3 regions of the Streptomyces sp. NPDC046862 genome follow, and region 2 is predicted to be linked to each of the others. Evidence: riboswitches for the same ligand, from Rfam matches in the RefSeq annotation. Region 2 holds a riboswitch; each other region holds the start of a gene.
What was found. Region 2 has a riboswitch for cyclic di-AMP ahead of AB0959_RS22340 (NlpC/P60 family protein). Riboswitches for the same ligand answer to the same signal wherever they lie in the genome.
Positions count from the first base shown of each region.

Region 1: it holds a riboswitch for cyclic di-AMP, as region 2 does, so the genes downstream of both, AB0959_RS05105 (C40 family peptidase) here and AB0959_RS22340 (NlpC/P60 family protein) in region 2, are expected to answer to the same signal.
Region 3: it holds a riboswitch for cyclic di-AMP, as region 2 does, so the genes downstream of both, AB0959_RS28230 (transglycosylase family protein) here and AB0959_RS22340 (NlpC/P60 family protein) in region 2, are expected to answer to the same signal.

Region 1 is NZ_JBEYXP010000003.1:354,833-360,567, reverse strand. Features, by position in the region: gene AB0959_RS05130 (8-amino-7-oxononanoate synthase) at 1-464, shown strand, start outside; gene AB0959_RS05125 (DUF397 domain-containing protein) at 573-803, opposite strand; gene AB0959_RS05120 (helix-turn-helix transcriptional regulator) at 814-1,677, opposite strand; gene AB0959_RS05115 (ATP-binding protein) at 1,929-2,387, shown strand; gene AB0959_RS05110 (DUF6328 family protein) at 2,412-2,966, opposite strand; gene AB0959_RS05105 (C40 family peptidase) at 3,172-3,645, opposite strand; cyclic di-AMP (ydaO/yuaA leader) riboswitch at 3,649-3,851, opposite strand; gene AB0959_RS05100 (hypothetical protein) at 4,189-4,497, opposite strand; gene AB0959_RS05095 (ATP-dependent Clp protease proteolytic subunit) at 4,505-5,140, opposite strand; gene AB0959_RS05090 (hypothetical protein) at 5,316-5,663, opposite strand.
Region 2 is NZ_JBEYXP010000019.1:123,082-128,816, reverse strand. Features, by position in the region: gene AB0959_RS22355 (VWA domain-containing protein) at 1-624, shown strand, start outside; gene AB0959_RS22350 (NlpC/P60 family protein) at 655-1,725, opposite strand; gene AB0959_RS22345 (hypothetical protein) at 2,229-2,582, shown strand; gene AB0959_RS22340 (NlpC/P60 family protein) at 2,662-3,825, opposite strand; cyclic di-AMP (ydaO/yuaA leader) riboswitch at 3,834-4,005, opposite strand; gene pcrA (DNA helicase PcrA) at 4,415-5,735, shown strand, end outside.
Region 3 is NZ_JBEYXP010000027.1:104,446-110,180, reverse strand. Features, by position in the region: gene AB0959_RS28245 (nucleoside triphosphate pyrophosphohydrolase) at 1-509, shown strand, start outside; gene AB0959_RS28240 (cytochrome P450) at 565-1,857, shown strand; partial or broken gene AB0959_RS28235 (transglycosylase family protein) at 2,069-3,049, shown strand; cyclic di-AMP (ydaO/yuaA leader) riboswitch at 3,232-3,428, shown strand; gene AB0959_RS28230 (transglycosylase family protein) at 3,433-4,140, shown strand; gene eno (phosphopyruvate hydratase) at 4,456-5,735, shown strand, end outside.

The DNA of each region.
Region 1 (5,735 bases), on a different contig from region 2:
TGACCGTCACGCTGTCCAAGTCGCTCGGCAGCCAGGGCGGTGCCGTACTCGGCCCGGCGCGGGTCATCGACCATCTGGTCAACTCGGCCCGCACCTTCATCTTCGACACCGGTCTCGCCCCGGCCGCGGCCGGGGCGGCCCTCGCGGCGCTGCGGCTGCTGCGCCGGGAGCCCGAGCGCGCCGCGCGGGCGCGCGAGGTGGCGACGGAACTGCACGCACGGCTGACGGCGTCGGGCCTGGAAGCGGTGCGGCCCGACGCCGCCGTGGTCTCCGTGCGCGCGCCGTCCCCCGAACAGGCGGTGCGGTGGGCGGCGGACTGCCGAGCGGCCGGTCTCGCCGTCGGCTGTTTCCGCCCACCGTCCGTACCCGACGGCATCTCAAGGCTGCGGCTGACCGCCCGTGCGGATCTCACCGACGGGCAACTCGACCGAGCCGTACGGGTGATCGGCGAGACGCGACCGTGAGTCGGCGTGACACGGCCGTGCACCGCGATCGAGGGGAATGATCACGCGGACGTGATCGTGGTGTTGGTAGTGGTGGGGGACTGGTCGTGGACGTGGTGGTCGGTGCGGTCACCGAAGCGCCGCGATGAACCCCTCCCAGGCCTCGGGGGTGAACAGCAGGGCGGGCCCCGTCGTGTTCTTCGAGTCGCGCACGGCGACCTGTCCGGCCCAGAGGCCGGGACCGGGACGGGCCGTCTCGACGCAGTTGTTCATTCCGGTGCTGCGGCTGCTGCGCAGCCACCGCACATCGCGCAATGCGGTACTTGAGGGGACGTTCCGAGGCAGTGAAGTTGCGGACATGGGTGCCTCCTTACGCGCCGGCGGCTATCCCGGCGATGTAATCCAACGATTCCTCGGGCGAAAGGGCGTGGATCTGAAGGGCGTTGAAGGCCTCGACATACGCCTGGAGGTCTTCTTTCCGCTCGAGGTAGAGGCTACTCGTCAAGTGGTCGAGAACAACCACGTCCAGATCAGTAGTGCGCGAAAATGAGAAGATTACGAAAGGACCGGTGATGCCCACATGTGCCCCAGCAGTGAACGGCAGCACCTGGAGTCGCACCTGCGGCAAGGCCGCCGCCTCCCGCAGCCGTCGCAACTGCCGCGCCATCACCTCCGGTCCGCCGACCTCCCGGCGCAGCACGGCCTCGTCCAGGAGCGCGTTCAACTCCAGCGGGGGATCTCCGTGCAGCACGACCTGTCGTGCGATGCGCACCTCCACCAGCGCGTCCAGCTTGTCCTCGTCCAGGCCCTCCACCGCGGCACGGGTCACCGCGCGGGCGTACTCCGGGGTCTGCAGCAGCCCGGGCACCACCGAGGTCTCCAGCGTGCGCATGCCGCTGGCCTGGGATTCCAGACTGATGAAGTCCCGGTACGTGGGAGGCAGCACCCCGCGGTAGGCGTGCCACCAGTTCTGCCGGCCGCCACCGCCGTCCTCGCCGCCCGCCAGGGCCAGCAGCAGTTCCCGCAACTCGGGATCCCGGACGTCGTACGCGTCGAGCAGGCGGCGCACGTCGGCCGGTTTCACTCCACTGGAGCCGGTCTCGATGCGGCTCACCTTCGACTGGTGCCAGCCGACGAGGCGCGCCGCCTCGATGCTGGTGAGGCCGACGCGGGTGCGCAGGTCACGCAATTCCGTGCCGAGTTTGCGTCGGCGCACCGCAGGACCGTACTGCATGGGTCGTCTCCTTCCGCCCGGCCGCGGTGCCGGGGGCGACGGTAGAGGATGGACCGAAAGGCCCGCCCAAATACGGTCGGTCGTCGGAGAGTTCACCGCTTCGAGCGACAGATATATGCATATCTTGGTGGATCGGCACCGCGACGGCCCTGGTGATGGCAATCTGGCGCGAAGCACCAGTCCGGGACCGTACTCGAATCCATCCGGCTCCGTGTCGGACTCCGGTCCCGTGGGAAAGGGACGACGTCGCCATGGCAGACCATCAGGAAGCATCCGTCACTCTGCCGAGCGATCCAGCCTCGGTCTCCGCGGCTCGCACATACGTCGCCACCGTGCTGGCCGAATGGGGCCTGCCGAGCGACGCGGAAGTCGCGGACACCGTACGGCTGATCGTGTCCGAACTCGCCACCAACGCCGTCCAGCACACGTTCGGGCAGTCACCCACGTTCACCGTGGACATCGCGCTCGACCGTGACGAGCAGCTGCGGATCGGCGTCACCGACAGCCACCCGCGCTTTCCGAAACGTTTGCCCGCGGCCGTTCAGCAGGACAACGGCCGGGGCCTGGTCATCATCCGCTGGCTGACCGCCGAGTGCGGCGGCAGACTCAGCGTCAGACCAACCCGGGAGGGCGGCAAGACGGTGGCCATCGAACTGCCGTGGACGATCCCCGTCCAGCCGGTCACCGCCGCGGGGCAGAAAGATCCCTGAGCGGACGGGCCCGCGACCAGGGCCTCACCGGTCTCCGGGCGGCACCGCTTCGGGAGACCGTTCGGGAGACCGTGTGGATGTGGCGGCAGCGTCCCCGCGGAGGCCGGACCGCCGTACGAAGCGGGGCAGCACCCACCACAACGCGACACAGGCGCCGAACGTGCCGGCCCCGGCGGCGACACCGGCGCTCCGCTCCAGGGTCACGTCCACGACGAGCAGCACCGACCCGGTGAACGCCAGCATGAGCACACCCAGGCCGACGGTGGCCAGCCGGGAGGAGACCTGGACTATGAGCGGCTTGGCGTTCTGCTGGAAGAGCGAGCGGTGCAGCGCGGCCGGGGCCGTGAAGAGCGCCGCCGCGAGGACCGCCAGCAGCAGTGTGGTGACGTAGGTGACGCGCTGGACCGTGTCGAGGGACGGGAAGCGCGGGGTGAACGCCAGGGTCAGCAGGAAGGCGAAGAGGATCTGCACACCGGTCTGGGTGACGCGCAGCTCCTGGAGCAGCTCGACGAAGTTGCGGTCGGCTCTCTCCAGGGGTGTCTCGTTGCGTCCCCGGTGGGCACTCTGGTTGTCGGACATGGATGAACGAGTAACCATCCCGGCCCGCGTCACGCACCGGGAGGCGCCGGCCGGGCACGTCACGTCACGGGCCGGGCCCCCGGTGCGGGACGGTCAGGTCCCGGCGAGGCGGCTGGGCCCACGCGAGGCGCTGGGCCCCGCGCGGGACCGCCGCTGGACCCCGAGGGGCGACGGCTGCCCTCACCGCCGTCGCCCCTCGGGCGGGTCAGCGGACCCGGCCGTACCAGACGCTCTTCGTCCAGATCTTCTCTCGCTTCACGACCTCTCCGCTCTTCGGGGAGTGCCAGATCTTGCCCTTCCCGGCGTAGATGCCGACGTGGTAGACGCTCGAGCCCGAGTGGAAGAAGACGAGGTCTCCGGCCTTGCGGCTCTTGGCGGAGATGTGCTTCGTCTTGTTGTACTGCGCCTGGGCCGTACGGGGGAGCTTCTTACCCGCCTTCTTGAACGAGTACAGCGTCAGCCCGGAGCAGTCGAACCTCTTGGGGCCCGTGCCACCCCACTTGTAGGGCGAGCCCTTCTTGGACGCCGCGACCTGCAAGGCCTTGGTCGCCGGGGCGGCCGCCTCCGCGTCTGACGCGACGCCAGGGGCCACGATGCTGCCGCCCACTGCGGCGATGGTGAGAGCCGAGGCCGTACCGGCCCGGACCATGAGCGACGGGACACGATTGAGCGCAGTCATGCGCAACCCTTCGTCAGCCGCCTGTGAAGGATGACCTGTCGGATTCGGGCTGGCGAAGTTGCCCGGCCGCGTTGCCGCGGCTTCACCCCAAGGGCTGCTCGGAACTGACGCTCCGGCGACCCGTCGTGCTTGGGTCCTCCACTCCTGCCGATCCACTCCTGTCGACCGGTCATCCGGGCGGCGGCAGGATTCGGCGTCCGCCCGGACCGCCCCGCCGCGGTGGCGGGGGCTTGTCGTCAGGTACGGATCTTGACGCACGAATGTCCAAAACGGCGAACGGAATCGGCAGTTTGTGGGGTTACTCACCACTCACCCGTTCGGGTGGACAGCCATTCCCACGCCCGGGAGTCAAGGAGGCCGACGAGCGCCGGACCAGCGAAGAAACAGTCGATTCCGCCGTTGTGGTACGCGGGTTGCGCAACTTTCCTGGGCCCGAGAAGGGATCGAAATCTGCCCCGTTCGTCGGTACGTCCTCTGGTCCGTTCGAGATCCGGACCGGACGCCTCGTCAGTTCGGCACGCGACCCGGATCCGTGCCGGTGCGTCAGCCCTCCGGTTCGGGAGGCAGTGCTATGCGTGCCGTACGACGCTCACCGTCGAGGACCCGCAGGGCCCGCGCGAGAGTCGGTGCGTGCACCTCGTTCTCACCCCGGGTGTGCATCAGTTCGAGCGCGGCGCGCAGGGCCGTCGCCTTGGCGACCAGGGCCTGGGCGGCGCGCAGCCCGCGGTAGGTGTCGCCGGGGCGGGCCGGGTTGATCCGGCCGAGCAGGTCCACCACGTCGAGGTAGCGGTCGATCAACTCTGCCTCGGCGCGGGTGAGCGCGGGCAGCGGCGGCAGGTCCGGTGGGAGCATCGACGGCTCACCTCGCGCCGGGCAGGTCGCGCGAGGTCCTCCGGCTGGGGATGATCCGGTCCACCAGGCCGTACTCCATGGCCGCCTTGGCGTCCAGGATCTTGTCCCGCTCGATGTCGTCGCTCACCCGCTCGGCGCTCTGACCGGTGTGCCGGGCGAGTATCTCCTCCAGCTTCCGGCGGTTGCGCATCAACTCGTCGGCCTGGATGGCCAGATCGGACGCCTGCCCCTGGATCGGCTCGTGGAGCGAGGGCTGGTGGATCAGCACGCGGGCGCCCGGCAGCGCCGACCGCTTGCCCGGGGTGCCGGCGGCCAGCAGCACCGCGGCGGCCGACGCCGCCTGGCCCAGGCAGACGGTCTCCACGTCGCAGGTGACGTACTGGATCGTGTCGTAGAGGGCCGTCATCGCGGTGAACGAGCCGCCCGGCGAGTTGATGTAGAGCGAGATGTCCCGGTCCGGCGCGGCGTGCTCCAGATACATGAACTGAGCCATCACGTCGTTCGCCGACGTGTTGTCGATCGCCGTCCCGAGGAACACGATCCGCTCCTCCAGCAGCTTCGAGTACGGATCCATCGTCCTGAGGCCCGCACTCGTGCGTTCGGTGAACTCCGGCAGGACGTAGCGGGCGGACGGTCGGCTCATGGCGGGCGCCTCCTCTGATCGAGTTCTGTAAAAAATGTACAGGACGTACGTCTCTGTGGTCAGAGGGGCGGGGCACGCTGAGAGCGAAACCAGGGCGGGGCCTCGCCGGGCGTGGACATGGCAGCGCCCCGGACCGGAGCGGTCCGGGGCGCCCTGGGGCTGAGCGTGCCGGGGGTCAGTTGATCGCGACGGGGGCGGGTCTGCCCCTGAAGGTGATCGGTGACCAGCCGTGCGACATGACGAGCTCGTTCAGGGCGTTCGCGATATCCAGCTCCGTGAGCCGGTACGGCTCGGGTGCGTGTTGGGCGCTCAGGAGCGTGAAACTGATCTCGACGGTGGTGTCGGAGTCGGGCAGGGCGACGCTGCCGCGGAACTCGGTGCCGGGCGGGAACTCGACCGCCGCCGAGTCGCTCGTGCTCGCTCCGTCCTCCTCGGCCTGTGCCGCCCCTGCCGACGTGAGCACCGCCCCCGCTGCCGCCGTCCCCGAATACCCCAGCAGTGAGCGCCTGGAAATGCTGGACATGGTCCCCTCCTGGTAGTCGCTGGTTGTCATGGACGCCTCTTCTGAAGGTCCACGATCGATCGTATGAACGAA
Region 2 (5,735 bases):
GTGTTCGCCGTGCGCTACGCCGCGGGGGAGCTGATGCTCTACGACAGCCAGGGGGAGCAAACCACCGGCCAGGGTGCCGTCATCGCGTGCGTGGACACCTCGCACTCCATGTACGAGGCGGGGCCCGGCGGGGTCACCCGGGAGGCGTGGGCCAAGGCCTGCGCCCTGGCGCTGCTGGACCAGGCCCGCCACGCGGGGCGTGACTTCGTCGGCATCCTGTTCTCCGCCGCCGACAAGATCCAGGTCTTCCGCTTCCCGGGCGGCCGGCCCGCCGGAATCGACCGGACCCTCGACTTCGTGGAGACCTTCCTCGGCGGCGGGACCAGCTACCAGACGCCGCTGACGGCGGCCGCCGAACTGCTGGAGGAGGAGTTCAACGACGCCGCCCGCCGACGCGGCGACATCGTGATGATCACCGACGACGACTGCGGCGTCACCGAGGAATGGATGCGCGGCTGGAACGACGCCAAGCGCCTGTTGGGCTTCCGGGTCTTCGGCGTGGTCGTCGGCGCCCCGCGCGTCGGCGACGCCGGTTCGTTCCTGGAGGCCCTGTGCGACAACCTCCGCTCCGTCGAGGACCTCACCGACGTCCACGCCGCCGCCGGCCTCTTCCGCGTGATCTGACCCGCCGTTCCCCTGCTTCAGTTCGGAGGCTCAGACCACCCGCGTAGCCCCCGCGAACGGCATCTCGTCCACCGGCGCGACCCGCACCGGCGCCCCCGGGCGGGGTGCGTGGACCATCTGCCCGTTCCCCGCGTAGATGCCCACATGGCTGACCCCGGAGTAGAAGAACACCAGGTCACCGGGCAGGAGCTGGGAGCGCGCGACGCGCTGCCCCGCGCCGATCTGCGCGTACGTCGTCCGGGGCAGCGAGACCCCGGCCGCGCGGTACGCCGCCTGTGCGAGCCCCGAGCAGTCGAAGGCGTCGGGACCGGTCGCGCCCCACACGTACGGGCTGCCGAGCTTGCCGTACGCGTACGAAAGGGCCGCGGCCGCCCGTGGGTTGGGCGCCTGGGCGGTGGAGGGGGCCGCCGGGAGGGGGCCGAGGTCGCGCGCCGTGGCTCCGGACCGCGATGCGCGCCCCGCGCCGCCCGCCGCGTCCAGTCGCGCCCGCTCGCCCTCCGGCAGCCGCGCCAGCAGACGCCTCGCCTCGCCCAGCTTTCCGTTGATCGTCCGCTTGTGCCGCTCCATGGCCGCCTGCCGGGACGCGAGCCGCGAGAGTTCGATGTGCGCGGCACCTCGCAGTTGCTCGATCTCCCGCAACTGCGTGCGTGCGCTCGCCACGTCCGACGCCTGACGGCTGCCCATCCGTTCCGCGAAGGCGGCACCGTCCAGGTACGCGTCCGGGTCGTCGCTCAGCGCGAGCCGCACCGCGGGGTCGATGCCACCCTCGCGGTACTGCGCCGCCGCCATGGAACCGAGCTTCTCGCGCGACGAGTTCAGCTCCTCCGTCCGGCGCGCCGCCTCGTCCCGCAGGTCCTCCAGGCGCTCCCGTGCCTCGCCGGCCCTCTCCCGCGCGCCGTTGTACCGCTCGGTCGCGACCTCAGCCTCCTCGTACAGCCTGTTCACCTTCGCCTGGGCCTGCGCCGGTGTGCGTTGCGGTTCGGCGTGCCCGGTGCCGTCGAGGCCGGCCGCGCCCGCCGCGCCCGCCAGGGCGATCGTGAAGGCGGTACGAGCCGTGTTGCCGCCGAGGAGGCGCTGTCGGGGCCTGCGGTGCGCTGGCAAGTGGGCGTCACGTCCTTTCGTACGACGCGACCGAGACGGCCTGTGGGCCGGGACCACCGTGGGGGTCGGCGGTCGCGCGTCCGGCGGCGGCCCGCACAGGGGGAGCGAGCCGCCGCCGGACCTCTCGGCGGAGGTGTCCGGCTGCCGCCCCTGGTTCGGGCGGCGGTGGGGAGCCGGTCACCTGGGGGAGGACGGTAAACCTGACGGTGTCCGCTCGGTAACGCTATGTGCGGAATTGGTGTGGACGGACCGTCGGGTGACCGTATGCGACCGCGATCCCCGCCTGGCGTCACCGACTTCACGCAGAGCGATGACCGATGCGGTGGTTATGCGCCAACGGGTGGCCGAGCGGTGCTATGGAGGCGCAGATGGCGCCTATCTGGCGCCTATGGCGTCTATCTGGAGGCGCATATGGAGGCGCGCAGACGCAGCCCATGCTCGGCGGCGGAAGCCGGGGCCCCGGTGCCCGGCCGGGCGAGGGCTCCTGGTTAGGCTCCGGCTCCATGGACGTACTCATCCATCTCTTCGTCGCCCTGCACATCATCGGCATAGCCTCCCTCCTGGGCGGATTTCTCACCCAGGTGAAGGCGATGGGTCAGGGGGCGGCCCGTTTCGTGCCCGCCATGCTGCACGGCGCGCTGACGATGCTCATCACCGGCGCCGTCCTGGTAGGCCTCAACCAGGCCGACGATCAGCCGGTCAACAACATCAAGATCGGCGTGAAGCTGGCCCTGCTGGTCGTGATCCTCGGGCTCGTCTATGTGAAGCGCGACGAGGAGCGGGTGGAGAAGGGACTGTTCGGCCTCGTGGGCGCCCTGACCACGGTGAACATCTTCATCGCGGTGCTCTGGACCTGACAGCCACCAGTCCGGCCCTGGCCGTCGGCGAGAAGCCGAGCGCCGACCAGGGCCGGAGGGGTGGTCGTTACGCCGACCGTTACGCCGGCCGCACCACGCTGTGGATCGCCGACTCCCCGTCGTAGAAGATCGACTCCTCGCGGACGTAGGCCCCCGGCTTGGGCGCGTGGATCATCATGCCGTTGCCGATGTAGAGGCCGACGTGGCTGATGTCGTCGTAGAAGAAGACGAGGTCACCGGGTCGGGCGTCGGCGAGAGCGACGGTCCTGCCCGCGTTGACCTGGTCGTACGTGGTGCGCGGCAGGTCGACGCCGGCGGCCTTCCAGGCGGCCTGGGTGAGGCCGGAGCAGTCGTACGAGTCGGGGCCGGTCGCGCCCCAGACGTAGGGCTTGCCGATCTGGACGCGGGCGAACGCGAGGGCCTTGGCGGCCTTCGTGGCGTAGGTGGAGTCCTCGGCCGGAGCCTCGACCGTGGAGGTGCTGCCTGCTGTCTGCTCCTGCGCCGCCTGCTGCTGCGCGGCCTGCTGCTTCTCCGCCTCGGCCGCCTGCTGCCGCGCCAGCTCCGCCGCCCGGCGATCGGCCTCCTCCTGCTTCTCCTTCTCGATCGCCGCGAGGCGGGCCTTCTCCTCGGCGGTCAGCTTCGTCAGCAGCTCACGGGCCTCGGTGAGCTTCGTCTGGACCTGCGCCTTGGACGACTTCAGCGTGGCCTGGGAGTCCGTGAGCGACGCGAGGCTCTCGGTGGCCTCCTGGCGCTTCTGTGCCGTCTCCGTCTGCTGCGTGATGTAGTCGTCGACCACGTCCTTCTGACGTTCCGTCAAGCGGTCCATCAACTGGGTCTGGTCGAAGTAGTCCTGCGGGTTGTCCGCCAGCAGCATCGCCGCCGTGTCCGGGGAGGCGGCGCCCGTCCGGTACTGGGCGGCGGCGAACGAACCCAGCCGCTCCCGGGCCTCGTTGAGCTTCTCCGTGCGCTGGGCGACATCGTCGAGGAGCGTGGAGACACGCTTCTTCTGCTTGGTCGTCCTCTCCTCGGCCGCGTTGTACTTCTCGGTCGCCGACTCGGCCTGGCGGTAGAGGTCGCCGACCTTCTTCTCGACCTCTTCGAGGCTCGGTTTGTCGTCGGTCGAGGGCGCGGCGTTCGCCGTCTGGGAGAACAGGGCCATGGACGTCAGTGCCGCCGTCGCCAGGGCGGGCGTCCGTATGCCTGTGCGCGTCCGGGCAGGACGCGGCTTTCGGTGCGGCGCCATGAAAGGCGGGCTCCTTCCGTTGTCCGCCTACCGAGTTAGCTGTCGGGTTCGGGCGCTTGCGTCGGAAGGTGTGCCCTACGGTCCGTGCCGCGTACGGCAGGTGGACCGATTCACCCCAAGGTCGGTGGGTCCCCGGCTCCGGCTCCCGTGAGGGTGCGCCGGACTCGGCGGAGGACGCCCGGCCCGGCGACGTTCGCCGGTTGTGTCGAGCGGCCCACAAGAACGCTAGCCAACTCGTGTGGCCTCTGTGAAGGTTGATGCGCGATATGCCCGATACGTTTTCGTGACCTTGACTCAGGACGTCGCGGATCGTGGCGAATCCAAGGGGATATAGGGGGACTCGTTCGTGGTGCGAGCTCTGCCCTTCTTGGCTTCTTTGGTGGTGAACGGGTGTTTTGGTGGGCGAGGTGACACGTGCGCTCACGCGTGCTCACGTGTGCGGCACGGTCACGAGTGGTGACGATGCGAACCTGGACGGTGAGGATCGCCCCGGCGATCGGCTCCGGAAGATCGCCGACCGGACGGGGAGAGGGTCGAGTTCGCGGGGTGGCCCCTCGCTGTCGGTGGGGCGGCCTAGACTCGGAGAGCGATGAGCAGCCTCTTTGACGACAGCTTCCTGGCGGACCTCAAGGCCCCGCGGGCCCACGAGGAAGAGCCCCCGCCGCCGCCCGAGGACGAGCACGTGCCGGAGCCCGTTCCGGACGACCTGTTCGGCGGCCGGTTCGACGTGCCACCGGACAGGGACGCGTACTACCGCGACGGCGCCCCGCGCCCCGCGGTGGACCCGGCCACGCTCCTGGAGGGGCTGAACGAGAACCAGCGTGCGGCAGTCGTCCACTCCGGCTCGCCCCTGCTCATCGTGGCCGGTGCCGGCTCCGGCAAGACCCGCGTGCTCACGCACCGCATCGCCCACCTCCTCGGCGAGCGGCACGTCCACCCGGGCCAGATCCTCGCTATCACCTTCACCAACAAGGCCGCGGGCGAGATGAAGGAGCGCGTCGAGCAGCTCGTCGGCCCGCGGGCGAACGCGATGTGGGTGATGACGTTCCACAGCGCCTGCGTGCGGATCCTGCGGCGGGAGAGCAAGAGGCTCGGCTTCACGTCGTCCTTCTCGATCTACGACGCCGCCGACAGCAAGCGGCTCATGGCGCTGGTCTGCCGCGACCTGGACCTCGACCCCAAGCGCTTCCCGCCGAAGTCCTTCAGCGCCAAGATCAGCAACCTCAAGAACGAGCTGATCGACGAGGAGGACTTCGCCGCCCAGGCCACCGACGGCTTCGAGAAGACCCTCGCCCAGGCGTACGCGCTCTACCAGTCGCGGCTGCGCGAGGCCAACGCCCTCGACTTCGACGACCTGATCATGACGACGGTCAACCTGCTCCGCGCCTTCCCCGACGTCGCCGAGCACTACCGCCGCCGCTTCCGCCACGTGCTCGTCGACGAGTACCAGGACACCAACCACGCCCAGTACGCCCTCGTACGGGAACTCGTCGGCACCTCCGAGCACCCCGTGGACGTGCCGCCCGGCGCGGACGACCTCCAGCCCGCCGAGCTGTGCGTCGTGGGTGACGCCGACCAGTCGATCTACGCCTTCCGCGGCGCCACCATCCGCAACATCCTCCAGTTCGAGGAGGACTACCCGGACGCGACGACGATCCTGCTCGAGCAGAACTACCGCTCCACGCAGACGATCCTGAGCGCGGCCAACGCGGTCATCGAGCGCAACGAGTCCCGCCGCCCCAAGAACCTCTGGACCAACGCCGGAGAGGGCGCCCGCATCACCGGCTACGTGGCGGACACCGAGCATGACGAGGCACAGTTCGTCGCCGACGAGATAGACCGTCTGACGGACGCGGGCGACGCGAAGGCCGGCGACGTCGCCGTCTTCTACCGGACGAACGCCCAGTCCC
Region 3 (5,735 bases), on a different contig from region 2:
TGGTGGAGGCGATCGAGGAGGGCGACCGCGACGAGCTCCGCGAGGAACTGGGCGACGTCCTCCTCCAGGTCGTCTTCCACGCCCGCATCGCCGAGGAGGGCCGCCCGGAGGACGGGGACGCCCCCTTCTCCATCGACGACGTCGCGGGCGGCATCGTCAGCAAGCTCATCCACCGCCACCCCCACGTCTTCGGCGACGAGACGGCCACGACCCCGGAGGAGGTCAAGGCGCACTGGCTGCGCACGAAGGCCGTGGAGAAGCGGCGCGAGTCGGTGACGGACGGGATACCCCTGGGCCAGCCGGGCCTGGCCCTCGCCGCCAAGCTCGCCTCGCGGGTACGGACGGCGGGACTGGACGTACCGCTGCCGACGGGGGAGGGCATCGGGTACGCACTGCTGGCGACGGCCGTCGAGGCCGAGGCGGCCGGCGTCGACCCGGAGGCGGCCCTGCGCGTGGCGGCACGGGCCTACCGGGACGCGGTGCGGTCCGCCGAGGGACTGGAGGCCTAGGGTCCGTTCCAGGCGGCCGGACGGCGACGTCCCGTACTGCGGATACCGTCAAGGAGTGACCAACCAGCCCCACCACGCCCCGATCGACACCGCTCCCGAGCTCTTCACCTGGGAGTTCGCCACCGATCCCTACCCCGCCTACGCCTGGCTCCGGGAGCACGCCCCCGTGCACCGGACCCGGCTGCCCAGTGGCGTGGAGGCCTGGCTGGTCACCCGGTACGCCGACGCGAAACAGGCGCTGGCGGACGCGCGGCTGTCCAAGAACCCGGCCCACCACGACGAGCCGGCCCACGCCAAGGGCAAGACCGGCATCCCCGGTGAGCGCAAGGCCGAGCTGATGACGCATCTGCTCAACATCGACCCGCCGGACCACACCCGGCTGCGGCGGCTCGTCAGCAAGGCCTTCACCCCCCGGCGCGTCGCCGAGTTCGCGCCGCGCGTCCAGCAGCTCACCGACCACCTCATCGACCAGTTCGCCGGCCGGGGCCAGGCCGACCTCATCCACGAGTTCGCGTTCCCGCTGCCCATCTACGCCATCTGCGACCTGCTCGGCGTCCCCCGGGAGGACCAGGACGACTTCCGGGACTGGGCGGGGATGATGATCCGACACGGAGGAGGACCCCGGGGCGGGGTCGCGCGGTCCGTCAAGAAGATGCGGGGCTACCTCGCCGACCTCATCCACCGCAAGCGCGAGGCTCTCCCCGACACCCCCGCCCCCGGCGAGGACCTCATCTCGGGTCTCATCCGGGCCTCCGACCACGGCGAGCACCTCAGCGAGAACGAGGCCGCCGCGATGGCGTTCATCCTGCTGTTCGCGGGGTTCGAGACGACCGTCAACCTCATCGGGAACGGGACGTACGCGCTCCTCACCCACCCCGAGCAGCGCATACGGCTCCAGAAGTCCCTCGCCGCCCAGGAGCGGGGACTCCTGGAGACCGGTGTCGAGGAACTCCTGCGGTACGACGGACCCGTCGAACTCGCCACCTGGCGTTTCGCCACCCGGCCGCTGACCATCGGAGGGCAGGACATCGCCCAGGGCGACCCCGTCCTCGTCGTGCTCGCCGCGGCCGACCGGGACCCCGAGCGGTTCGCCGACCCCGATGTCCTCGATCTCGGCCGCCGGGACAACCAGCACCTCGGTTACGGCCACGGCATCCACTACTGCCTCGGCGCGCCCCTCGCCCGCCTGGAGGGGCAGAGCGCGCTCGCGACCCTCCTCACCCGCCTCCCCGACCTCCGACTCGCGGTGGATCCGGCCGATTTGCGCTGGCGCGGCGGGCTCATTATGCGGGGATTGCGCACGCTTCCCGTGGAGTTCACACCTGTTCGGCCGACAGATCGGGCATGACGCCCAGGGGGCCAGGGCGGGGCCGTCAAGGGTTCCCGCTCATACGCCGAACCACTCCCTGAAGTGACACTTTCTCAACTCTGTGATCTTCACGTGATCTGCGCTGCATTAACTTGTGACAACAGTTCGAGTGCGGATACGTTCACGCATCAGCGCGGCGACTCGCCACAGGCGTCGCGCCGGCCCCTGCTGTCGCGTGAAAGGCAACCGCATGCTCTCCGGGAACGGTCGTCACCGTCGCCCCCGTCAGGCTCCGGCCCTCCTCGTCGCGGCCGGAGTGACGGGCTCGGCCATCGCCATCCCGCTCCTCGGCGCGACCGGTGCGAGCGCGGCCAGCGGGACGACCTGGGACAAGGTCGCGGACTGCGAGAGCGGCGGCTCCTGGAGCGCCAACACCGGCAACGGGTACTACGGCGGGCTGCAGTTGTCCCAGGACGACTGGGAGAAGTACGGCGGCCTCGACTACGCGCCCAGCGCCGACCAGGCCAGCCGTTCCCAGCAGATCGCCGTCGCCGAGAAGGTCCTCGACGACGAGGGTGTGGGCGCCTGGCCCACCTGCGGGCTCCTCTCCGGACTCAACAAGGACTCCGGTTCCGCCGACGTGGACACCGGCGTGCTGGGCAAGTTGACCGGCTCGTCCGGTTCATCTGATTCATCCGGTTCGTCCGGTTCTTCGTCCTCCGGCACCTCCGAAGGGTCGGCCAAGGCCGACAGCGGACTGAATGGCTCCAGCGAGAGCACCTCCCGGGACTCCGGCAGCCCGCGCACGGATGCGGCGAAGGGTGATGAATCGGCCAAATCCGGGCAAGAGGGCGGATCTTCGGCGAAGGGTGAATCCGGTTCCGGCTCTGGGTCCGGATCCGAGGACGAGACCTCGGGAACCGGGCGTCACCGTGGCGCGACCGCCGATGAGGGTGCCACTGACGGCCGTACGGGCGCGGACGCCGGCTCCACCGGGCGGCACGCCTCGCAGGGCGGCGACTCGGTCAGGGACGCCGATCTGCCGGAGGACCCGTACGCCCCGTACCTCGCCCGGGCCGAGGGTGACCTCCTGGCCGTCGCCGACTCCCCTGGCCTGCTGGGGGGATGAGGCGAGCTGTGCGCCGGGAGCAGGGATGCGGCCGGTGCTGACCCCGGCCTTATATGCCCCGGTCAGAGGCTGAGCTTCGGTGATGAATCGGGCGAAAAGTAGCGAGAGTTAGCGCCATCTTTCGCCGTGAATGCCCGTTTTGATCTCAGTGGGAGATGAGTCACAGAAGCCCTGATCGTCTTTGTAAATCACCGGATCGCGTGTTTACGGTCGTGATCGCTCGCCACAGCGGGCCCCTGCGGTCGGTACGCCGAATCCTGCCAACGGCCGTACGGGAACAGTCGTCGCGTCAAGCGCCGTAGGCAGGAGCGGGGGACCCAAGGTAGGCGCCGGGCCCGGGAGTTGGGAGACGACCGGGAACGGCTTGGGGTGAAGCCGTGCGGAAGCGGCAGCGGACGTCGTCCGCGGCCGACCGTGCGGCCGGGCAACTCAACCGGCCCGAACCCGACAGCTCACCTCGCAGGCGTCGGTGAGGGGATCACTTCATGTTGTCTTCCTGCAAGGGCAAGCACCGTCGTCCGTCCAAGGCCACCCGCATCGTCGCGATGGCCGGCGTCACCGGTGCCGCCATCGCCGCCCCGCTGCTCGCGACCGGCACCGCCTCCGCAGCCACCTCCTCCGAGTGGGACGCGGTCGCCCAGTGCGAGTCCGGCGGCAACTGGTCGATCAACACGGGCAACGGCTACTACGGCGGTCTGCAGTTCTCCGCCTCCACCTGGGCCGCGTACGGCGGCACGCAGTACGCCTCCACCGCCGACCAGGCCAGCAAGGCCCAGCAGATCGCCGTCGCCGAGAAGGTCCTCGCGGCCCAGGGCAAGGGCGCCTGGCCGAACTGCGGCACGGGTCTGTCCGGCGCCGCGTACGACGGTGGGGCGGCCTCCTCGTCCTCCTCGAACTCGGGCTCGTCCGGCTCCTCCGCGAACTCCGGCTCCTCCGAGCAGAGCACCCAGAGCTCCGGTGCCCAGGAGCAGCGCGCCTCGCGTTCCCAGGAGCGGGCCACCGTCAAGACCCCGACCGGCAAGAAGGTCAAGAAGGGCGACGGCGAGTACAAGGTCGTCAAGGGTGACACCCTCAGCAGCATCGCCGAGAAGAAGAAGGTCAAGGGCGGCTGGCACAAGCTCTTCCAGCTGAACAAGGACATCATCGACGACGCCGACTTCATCTTCCCCGGCCAGCAGCTGCACCTGAGCTGACATCAGGGCGGTTCCCGGCTGAACCACAGGGCCCGCACATCCGTGTCCTCCACAGTGGAGGTCTCGTGAGGGCCGCCCCCCGTCCCCACGGGCTCCCCGCCCCGGTGCGTGTTCCCCCGTACGCACCGGGGCGGGGCTTTTTTGTGCCTCTCGCGGCGCTCCTTGGCAGGGGCTTTTTGTTCAGTTCAGGAACAATTTACTCTCGGTTTGGTCCACGGGGTGGGCGGGAGACTGGCCGATCCCCTGGAGACGGTTAGGCTCATCCCGCAGGGCCACGGCCCGCGTAACCGCGTCACATCCCAGAAGGAGATGCTCGTGCCGTCCATCGACGTCGTCGTAGCCCGGGAAATCCTGGACTCCCGAGGCAACCCCACGGTCGAGGTCGAGGTCGGCCTCGACGACGGCAGCACCGGTCGTGCCGCCGTCCCGTCCGGCGCCTCCACGGGCGCCTTCGAGGCCATCGAGCTCCGCGACGGCGACTCGAACCGCTACCTCGGCAAGGGTGTCGAGAAGGCCGTCCTCGCCGTCATCGAGCAGATCGGCCCGGAGCTCGTCGGCTACGACGCCACCGAGCAGCGCCTGATCGACCAGGCGATGTTCGACCTGGACGCCACCGACAACAAGGGCTCCCTCGGCGCCAACGCCATCCTCGGCGTCTCCCTCGCCGTCGCCCACGCCGCCTCCGAGGCGTCCGACCTCCCCCTCTTCCGCTACCTGGGCGGCCCGAACGCGCACCTGCTGCCGGTGCCGATGATGAACATCCTGAACGGCGGCTCGCACGCCGACTCCAACGTGGACATCCAGGAGTTCATGATCGCCCCGATCGGCGCGGAGACCTTCTCCGAGGCCCTGCGCTGGGGCGCCGAGGTGTACCACACCCTGAAGAAGGTCCTGAAGAGCAAGGGCCTGGCCACCGGCCTCGGCGACGAGGGCGGCTTCGCCCCGAACCTCGGCTCCAACCGCGAGGCCCTCGACCTCATCCTCGAGGCGATCAAGGAGGCCGGCTACACCCCCGGCGAGCAGATCGCCCTCGCGCTCGACGTCGCCGCCTCCGAGTTCTACAAGGACGGCTCCTACACCTTCGAGGGCAAGACGCGCTCCGCCACCGAGATGACGGACTACTACGCGGAGCTGGTCGACGCCTACCCGCTGGTCTCCATCGAGGACCCGCTGTTCGAGGACGACTGGGACGGCTGGAAGACCATCACCGACAAGCTCGGTGACAAGGTCCAGCTCGTCGGCGACGACCTGTTCGTCACCAACCCCGAGCGCCTGGCCCGCGGTATCGACGAGGGCGCGGCCAACGCCCTGCTGGTGAAGGTGAACCAGATCGGCTCGCTCACCGAGACCCTGGACGCCGTCGAGCTGGCCCAGCGCAGCGGCTTCAAGTGCATGATGTCCCACCGCTCCGGTGAGACCGAGGACGTCACCATCGCCGACCTCGCCGTCGCCACCAACTGCGGCCAGATCAAGACCGGCGCCCCGGCCCGCTCCGAGCGCGTCGCCAAGTACAACCAGCTGCTGCGCATCGAGGAGATCCTCGACGACGCGGCGGTGTACGCGGGCCGCTCGGCCTTCCCTCGCTTCAAGGGCTG